DNA from 2 places in the Paenibacillus sp. MT86 genome. Region 1 is predicted to be linked to the other one. Evidence: a T-box and tRNA genes for the amino acid it is inferred to sense, from the RefSeq annotation. Region 1 holds a T-box; the other holds one or more tRNA genes.
The links. The T-box of region 1 lies ahead of AC3RCL_RS07590 (valine--tRNA ligase). A T-box ahead of a tRNA ligase gene usually reads a tRNA of that ligase, here a tRNA-Val.
Positions count from the first base shown of each region.

Region 2: it encodes a tRNA-Val, which carries the amino acid that the T-box ahead of AC3RCL_RS07590 (valine--tRNA ligase) is inferred to sense. The anticodon was not compared.

Region 1 covers NZ_CM179499.1:1,772,016-1,776,443, reverse strand. Annotated here, with positions in the region: gene AC3RCL_RS07590 (valine--tRNA ligase) at 1-2,384, opposite strand, end outside; T-box leader at 2,496-2,794, opposite strand; gene AC3RCL_RS07585 (LysM peptidoglycan-binding domain-containing protein) at 3,044-4,393, opposite strand.
Region 2 covers NZ_CM179499.1:4,674,039-4,678,466, forward strand. Annotated here, with positions in the region: gene AC3RCL_RS20855 (MBL fold metallo-hydrolase) at 1-287, shown strand, start outside; gene AC3RCL_RS20860 (DUF3892 domain-containing protein) at 354-584, shown strand; gene AC3RCL_RS20865 (GNAT family N-acetyltransferase) at 681-1,124, opposite strand; gene AC3RCL_RS20870 (hypothetical protein) at 1,479-1,742, opposite strand; tRNA gene AC3RCL_RS20875 (tRNA-Val) at 1,878-1,950, shown strand; gene AC3RCL_RS20880 (YolD-like family protein) at 2,203-2,403, opposite strand; gene AC3RCL_RS20885 (hypothetical protein) at 2,668-2,964, opposite strand; gene AC3RCL_RS20890 (sporulation protein YjcZ) at 3,878-3,985, opposite strand.

The DNA of each region.
Region 1 (4,428 bases):
GAGGACTCATATTCCGACGTGTTGCAGAAGCGGCGAATATAATCGGAATTGCGATCGATAATGCCGGCAATTTGCCCGCTTACCGGTTTCAATTGCAGTTCTACTTTTTTGCTCATCGGCACGTTCACTTCCGCCCGGATGTTACGTACGGCACGGATCACATCCATCAGCAGGTTCATTTCGGTAACGGCTTCCGTATTCTCAAACGCCTCATCATAGGTCGGCCAAGAAGCCAGCATAACGGTCTCGCCTTCATGCGGCAAATGCTGCCAGATCTCTTCGGAGATGAACGGCATGAACGGGTGAATCAAGCGCATCGTGCGGTCCAGCACATAGGCAAGCACCGACTGCGTCTTTTTCTTGGCTGCTTGATCCTCGCCATATAGGGACAGCTTGGCAAATTCGATATACCAGTCACACAGATCATCCCAGATGAAATTGTAGAGCAGTCGACCGGTTTCGCCAAATTCGTAGGCATCAATTAGACGCGTAATGTCGCGGGAAGTTTCGTTCAAACGGTGCAAAATCCACCGGTCCGCTGTTCCCAGCTCTCCGGAAATGTCGATATCCGCCGCCGTGAAGCCCTCCAGGTTCATGAGCGCAAACCGCGACGCATTCCAGATTTTGTTAGCGAAGTTACGCGCTTGCTCCACGCGTTCCCAGCGGAATCGAAGATCCTGACCCGGCGTGCTGCCGGTCGATATCATATAACGCATAGCGTCTGCGCCATACTGTTCAATAACCTCGAGCGGGTCAATGCCGTTGCCCAGCGACTTGGACATCTTGCGGCCTTCGCTATCCCGAACCAGGCCATGGATCAGCGTGTCCTTAAACGGCATTTGCCCTGTAAATTCAAGTCCTTGGAAAATCATCCGCGACACCCAGAACGGGATGATGTCGTAACCCGTTACGAGAACGCTGGTCGGATAATAACGTTTGAAATCCTCGCTGTCCTGGTCCGGCCAGCCCATGGTCGAGAACGGCCAGAGCGCGGAGCTGAACCAGGTATCCAGCACATCCTCGTCCTGTCTCAGATCATCCTTGCCCAGCTTCGCGCGGGCTTCCTCTTCATTCATGGCAACAACCACTTCGCCCGTGGATTCGGAATACCACGCCGGGATCCGGTGACCCCACCACAATTGACGGGAAATGCACCAATCGCGTACATTCTCCATCCAGTGCAGATAGGTTCGCTCGAACCGGTCAGGCACGAAGTTCACGCCCTTGCCGGATTTTTGCGCATCCACGGCTGCTTCCGCAAGCGGCTGCATCTTAACGAACCACTGCGTCGACAGGTAAGGCTCGACCACCGCACCGGATCTTTCGCTATGGCCAACCTGATGGACATGGTCTTCGATGCGAAGCAATACGCCCGATTCCTTCATGTCGCTGACGATCTGCTTGCGGCATTCTGCACGGTCAAGGCCCTGGTATTTGCCGGCAAACTCATTCATCGTTCCGGATTCATCCATTACGGTAATTTGCGGCAGGTCATGTCTCAGCCCCATCTCGAAGTCGTTCGGATCATGCGCCGGTGTAATTTTAACCGCACCGCTGCCGAAGTCCTTCTCCACGTACTCATCCGCAATAACCGGAATCTCGCGGCCCACGATAGGCAGCACCAATGTCTTGCCGATCATGTCTTTATAGCGCTCGTCTTCGGGATGAACGGCGACCGCCGTATCGCCGAGCATGGTCTCCGGACGGGTGGTTGCCACGGTAATGGAGCCGCTGCCGTCCTTCAGCGGATATTGCAGGTGATACAAATGGCCGTTGACCTCTTTGTACTCCACTTCAATATCGGACAAAGCCGTACGGGCAGCCGGGTCCCAGTTGATGATGCGTTTGCCGCGGTAGATGAGCCCTTTATCGTAAAGCTTGACGAATACTTCCCGTACGGCTTCGGACAATCCCTCGTCGAGCGTGAAACGTTCTCTGGAGTAATCGAGGGACAGGCCGATCTTGGACCATTGATCACGGATCGTGTTTGCGTACAGGTCCTTCCATTCCCACACCTTCTCCAGGAATTTCTCGCGTCCCAGATCGTAACGGGTAACGCCTTCTTCGCGAAGCTTCTGCTCTACCTTGGTTTGCGTGGCGATGCCCGCATGGTCGGAACCGGGGAGCCACAGCGCATCGTAGCCCTGCATCCGCTTCACGCGAATCAGGATGTCCTGCAGCGTAAAGTCAAGCGCATGGCCGATATGGAGCATGCCCGTAACGTTAGGAGGAGGAATAACAATCGTGTAAGGCTCCGCGTCCGGTCGCTTGCCGGCTTCAAAAAAGCCGCCTTCCTTCCAGTACGGATACCATTTTTGTTCGGCTGCCTTCGGATCATACGTCGTCGGCATTTCTAACTGGGATTGGTTTTGTTTTTGATCCATATTTTCGTACCTCCGATACTGTTAATCAGTTTTGCCAACCCGAAACGTTTTAGCCTCCGGGCGTGTTCGTGGATATCATAGTTGGCGTGAAACAAAAAAAGCCCTTCGTCCTCAAAGGACGAAAGACTGTTCTCTCGCGGTACCACCTTTGTTTCGTGCTTACATGGTTCAGCAACCGTTGTCCTCCCATGAAGAACATGAAAGGCTTTCGGTCAAGCACGACACTTTACGCAGATAACGGCTGCGGCCGGCGAACTCTAACCAGGGTAGCAATCGATCCTACTCTATCTCAAGTCCGCAACTCCGGGGCGACTTCGGCAAGCTGGTTCCTGCGGAATCTCACAGCGCTTGGTAGCAATTCCGCTCTCTGAAGGCCATACCTTCCTACTCTTCCCGTTCAACGTTGTTCTAGCTTTTGGAATACCTGTACATATACTATTCAAATATAACGTGGTTGTTCCATATAGTCAATATTTCGAGTGTTTCCGAACGATTTAGACATCATACCTGCCGATTCGAATTAATCCTTGTTCGATGCAACATCCTATCCAAGCTCGCTGCGCTTTCTATCCTCCAAACCGGTTCCCCGCAGCACAAAAAGCAGGCCAAGGCTGCCTGCCTCGGCCTGCTTCATTCTTGCCCCATGACGACTTCCCGGGTTACTGGGGAATATACAATACCTGGCCTTCTTCCACATTCTGCTCGGACATGCGGTTATACAACAAGAGCTCTCGCGGCGTCAGTTGATAACGCTCGGCAATCACGTCGAGTGTCTCCTCACGCTGAACAATGCACATCCGGACCTTACGGAACGGCGTTTCCTCCCGGCGGTTGCCCAGGAACAGACTCTTCCATTCCACATCCTCGGACGAAACGGCATCCACCGATTCTTCGACGGCCTCTTCCTCGTCTCGAGCAGCTTGTTCCTGATCCTGAACCGTTCTGCTCGATTGAAGCAATGAGGAGAAGCCTACGCCCGAAGCGGTGTTAGTGGTGCTGTTCTTCGCGTTGAAGGCAACCTTTAGCTCCGGTTTGGACGGAGCCTCTTCGACTTGAACGGAAACCTCCTCCTCTATCTCCTCCAACGGCTCGGCTTCCTCGGCAAAAACAGGCTCGGCTTCCTCCGTTTCCGGGGAATCCAATACCGGCAGGGCTTGAACCTCTTCGCCATTGCGCTCAGTTACGCCCGGGAAATCGGCTGCCGGTTCTTCCTGCTGCGGCTCCGGCTGGGCCGCAGCCCGTTCGAACTGCCATACACTCGGAGTCGACGGCTCAGCTGACTGAAATTCCGTCTCATTATGTAAGGCATATTCGACCGTATCTTGGGCTTCAGGGGTACTGGAGATGCTTACCGTTCGGTCCGAGTCCTGCGTATCTTGAATTTGATTCTCGTATTCCGCCCAAGATGCCAGATACTGCTGCGTGCGCGCATCCGCCTCGGACTCTTGGACTCTAGGCTGAGCCTCGCTGAAATAAGAAGGCGAAGGCGTAATCGCTTCAGCGTTGGCTCCGCCGCCTTGATACGGTTCATACGGATTGGCTGCGAACTGCTGCTCTCCGCCTGCATACATATCATTCGCTTCAGGAGCATGTACCACTGTGAATTCCTCATTGGTCCATACTTGGTCACGAGCTCCCGGAGCCGCCGCCTGGATTCCTTTGAGCGATAAAACCCCCGTTATGTTCAAGCTGCGCTTGGATAACAGATCCACGTCAAAATTCTCGATCTCGACCGCGATGTCATCCAATGACGATACGCGGTTCAGCGGGACCGTGATCTCGACCGGAATCCAATGCTCGAGCGGCTCCGTCTCTCCTGCTTCGGTATCCCCTTTATACAGGCCTGCTAGAAGCAAATGGCCCCGAAGCGTGGCCTGGTCCTGCTGGCTGATCACCTGAATGTGCGGGATCAACTCCGCCTCTTCCAATTCTTCGATTCCCGGCAAATCTTCCGTCAAATTAATACGCTCGTAAATATCGAACCGCAATCCGTAGGACTGGTCAAACACGGGAATGTCCTCCTTTTTGGCATATACTATCCGTG
Region 2 (4,428 bases), 2.9 Mb from region 1:
GCTATTCGCTTTATTTGAACGATCGGATTTTTTACAGCGCGGACATGGTATTCGACCCCATCCTCCTGAAGCAATTGGTAAATGAACGGGATTGCGAAGTGATTCTGCATGAATGCCAGCTGCAGGGCCCGGGGGAGGTGCACACGACACTCGATGAACTGCTCAGCCTGCCTCAAGAAATTCAGGAGCGCACCTATCTGATGCATTACAGCGATGAGGTCGAAGCTTTCATCGGCAAGACCGGAAACATGGAATTCGTGGAGCAGCAGCGGGTATACGAATTGTAGTTCAATATGCGTCAATGCATAGTTTACGAGGGTTCCCGGGAATAATAAGGCCGGGAGGCGATTCATATGGATCAACAACAAGAAGTAGTAGGCGTACGTAAAAATGGTGATGGCGACATCATCGAACTAAAGCTGGATAACGGCAGCGTCGTGGACTACAAGACGGCCCAACAGATGGCCAAGAATAAGGAAATCAAGAACCTGAACGTATTCCGTGGACGTGATGGAGACGAACATCTTCGTTCCAATGCGGATGGCGATCCAAGCAACAACCTGGACAATTTGCCGACGTTCTAATTCATGCGCAAAAGACCTCGAGGCGATGCTCGAGGTCTTTTCTTTTTTTGGGGACGATGCGGAATGACCGGCATCTTATTTGGTTTGGTTAGAGGCCTACAATTCCTTTTTCATGCGAACATGGGGAATGCCTGCATCATCAAACGGCTCGTCCGAAATCGTCTCATACCCGAGCTTGCGGTAAAAAGCCTCTGCCTGCACCTGTGCATCGAGCACGGAATATTGCAGCTTTAGTTCGCGAGCCTGCGCTTCCAGCGCCATCATCAGCACACGGCCAATCCCTTTGGAACGGAACGGCTTCCGCACCGCGATCCGCTGCATTTTGGCGGAATCCTTATTGTAATAGGTAATACGCCCGGTTGCGGCGTACTGCCCCTCCGACTTGATCAAGACATGGTGTGCATCCGATTCCAGGCGGTCGTAATCATCGATCTCCAAATCGATCGGCACCTTCTGTTCTAGGACAAACACATCCTTTCGGATATCCAGCGCCTGCTGCAACTGCTCTTCCGTTGATACATTGATGATTTCTGCTGCCATTTCAACACCTCTTTATGTAGAATCATTTCCTCGTGATATCGCAGGTCGAGATATTATACAAAATATTCGTTTTCCTGTATAGTAGTAGAAGCTAAGGTCTTCACGAAAGGAGCATTGCCTTTATGAGCATGGGAGCCACGATATTTTGGGCTGTGGTCATTGCTGCCCTGATCATCTATCCCACTTTCTGGACGATCAAAAAAGGTTATTCCCGCAAATGGGATGAGGAATAGCATCGGCCGTCTTACAACAAGCCGCCAGCCTGCCAGCCGGCGGTTTGTTCTGCTCACGGTTCGATCAGAGATCATCATGATGGTTGGCCCGCGTTAAGCATAATGCCGTTCCTGGAGCTCTTTATGGATGGAGATCCCTTAACGTGTCCGCCGCATCCATCGGGGATACCGGCTCCAGCGCCCCGCTTCCCTGCTTGGAATATACGTCCTGATCAACAGAGCGCCCGTACACATCCAGCATCACGGGCGCTGCAGGGGCATGCAGCGGCTCCAATTGCACCGATGTTCTTTCCGGGACACTGCAGCCGCCGCCCGCAATAGATACCGCCAATAACGAGAACACCAGTCCTACTCGCTTGATACGATGGGATTTCCCACCTGTCATGCCATTCACGCTCCTTCATTGGCAAAATCATGTTGTATTTAGTCTGAACCGGAACGTGGTATTTTATAACGAGAAAACCATTGACAGCCGCCTTGTCTGCTGGTAATATATGAATTACCTTTTTAAATATTTCATGATCTGTTAGCTCAGCTGGGAGAGCACTATCTTGACAGGGTAGGGGTCAGTGGTTCGAGCCCACTACAGATCATCACGAGGAGCCCTTGCGCAGCAAGGGTTTTTCTCTTTTCTTCTAATGGTTGTCTATCTGAATTTCACTTTTTGGGGACGAATTGGGGGACAGAGTCAGTTAGACACTACTTTTAAGCCCGCTTTTTGGTCTTATTTGACCTCATTTCTACTATTATAATCATTTGTTCAAGGGTAACGCCTTCTTTATATAAAGAAAGATAAAAAGAACCCCCTCAGTCTACGCCAACGGGATTACATTTGCCGAGTATTTTCAATTTGCCGAAACTATGTCATTAATCTTTATCCATTCCCATTCGCCTATTCCGGTAGCCAGCTTGATTTCACGTCGGTAGGTGTGAATTACGGATACCGTGCCGGTCAGTTCCTGGTCCTCATATTCATCGAACAAACGCAATTTGATTGTACGGTGCGTATGAAATGACTCTGCGAGCGCCTGCTCAATCAATTCCATTTCCTGCGGATCAAGAACCGGTTTAGTTCTTCCTACCCTCTTCCAGCTGCCGGCGGATGATCGTTTCTTTATGTTCCGGAAGCATCATCCGGCTATATCCCAAAGACCGTTACCTTCAAGCTTTTTACGTGTCGTTGTCATTTATAGTGTCCTCCGATCTTAACCGAAACGTGATGTTAAAACATTTACGCAATTTCGTTACATCCCAGCCTTATTATGTATACAAAAAAACCTTGAGGTTATTTAAACCCCAAGGATTTTTCGTTATTCTTCTTTCCAAACAGTATACCAATGTGTTGCTGTAGATTTATCATCATCTATGTACCAAAAAAAGTACTCCACTCCATCAACTGTAATGTAATGTAATGGCGTGAAATAGTCTCTGCTGTACTGACTTTTTGGGTACATATAACCCGCTTTTACTTTACATGGGTTACAATATTGAGGCGTTATCTCAGATTCTGTCTGTGAGATAGGACTTGCAGATACTGGCGCTGCTACAGTCATAAAAGCAGCAATGATCGAAAAGAATATTACAAATTTTTTCCCCATTCTAACCACGCTAACACCTCCAGATATTTATAAAAGTTAATTTACATAACCCATATCAATTGTATCATCTGGATATCATTGGAGTATATAGTATGTTAGAACCATTAAATGGTATAATTATGTATTTTTCATTCCAGATTTATCTTTGTCAATTGTTCGCATTTGTCCGGGCTATTTTTAGAATAGATGACATGACATTAATCCTACCATTACTTCTCGCCTCTTTATTACATAGCCAAGCGCTATAATTCAGGTAAAGAGGTGTTTCTATGTTTATTGAACCGATGTTACTCGCAACAGCGCCCGCTCCATTCTCAGACTCGCGCTTCATATTTGAACCTAAAATCGATGGCAACCGCTTGATTTTTTCGCAGCAGAATGGCGTTGTTCGATGGCTGGCGGCCGTACTGCACTTGATAACGCAAAAATGCGCCCAGCCCGTATTATCGAGCTAGGCGCAAATCCTACGCATAAAAAGGCGTTTTATAACGTTATAAAGTCGTTAGTATCGGAGAGGACCGCAATTTCGTCTACGTTGATCTGCGGATTAGAGCACATGTGAGAAGGCGGAACTGGACGAGATCCGGAATGCTACGGAGTCCGGTGTTTACGGACTTTATTTTCTAGACTTAAAGAATTCTCTATCTTGCATTTCATAATATTTACCCATAAGTACTTCCTGATGATGATCAAGATCTAAATGTATTTGTTCAGCTTTTTGTAAGTATTTATCAATAATCTATCTTCCCGCTGCCAATGAGCTCATCCGCAATGAACACAACGATTGGCATCTGATCGAGCATCGCAGTATAACCGATAGAAGACAAAGAAAAAGGACCCCCGATAGCCTAAGCCGGTAGGGATCCTCTCACATAAATACAACTGTTCAAATCACGTAGGGGCTTTGTCATCCGGGGGAGTATTATACCCAAAAAGAACCTAAAATGATGACCAACAAGATAAAGAGAACAAGAACTGCTCCGACTGAGTTTTTACCGCCGTATCCACCTTCGTAACCAACTTCACCCATGAGGACTCCTCCTTTCAACGATCTCGATACAAAGTATTCAAAAACTCAAGCAATGCTAGGGCCAATATTCTTATTAACAAAAAAAAACGCCAGCCTAAGCCAGCGAGGTTCTTTTTACCGATGCGGCGCTGACCACATGGATATCACGGGTTGTGTGTTACCCGAGTTTTTTCTCCTTCCCGTCAATGGGGACGGAAAATGGAGCATATGACGCCGTACAAAAAGAGGAAGCTGTCACAAAAGCCATAAAAATGACTGCGGGACAGCTTCTTTTTTTTAAAGAAGGAAACCTGAGTTGTAGTTGGCGGGCTACACTCTCATGTATATTCACAGAAATGCCACTTTGCTAATCATTTTCATATGTACATCATCCAAAAATACATAGGGGCTGCAACAACTCCCTCACGTTAAAAACTTCACCCAAGCAGCAATCGAGATAGGCT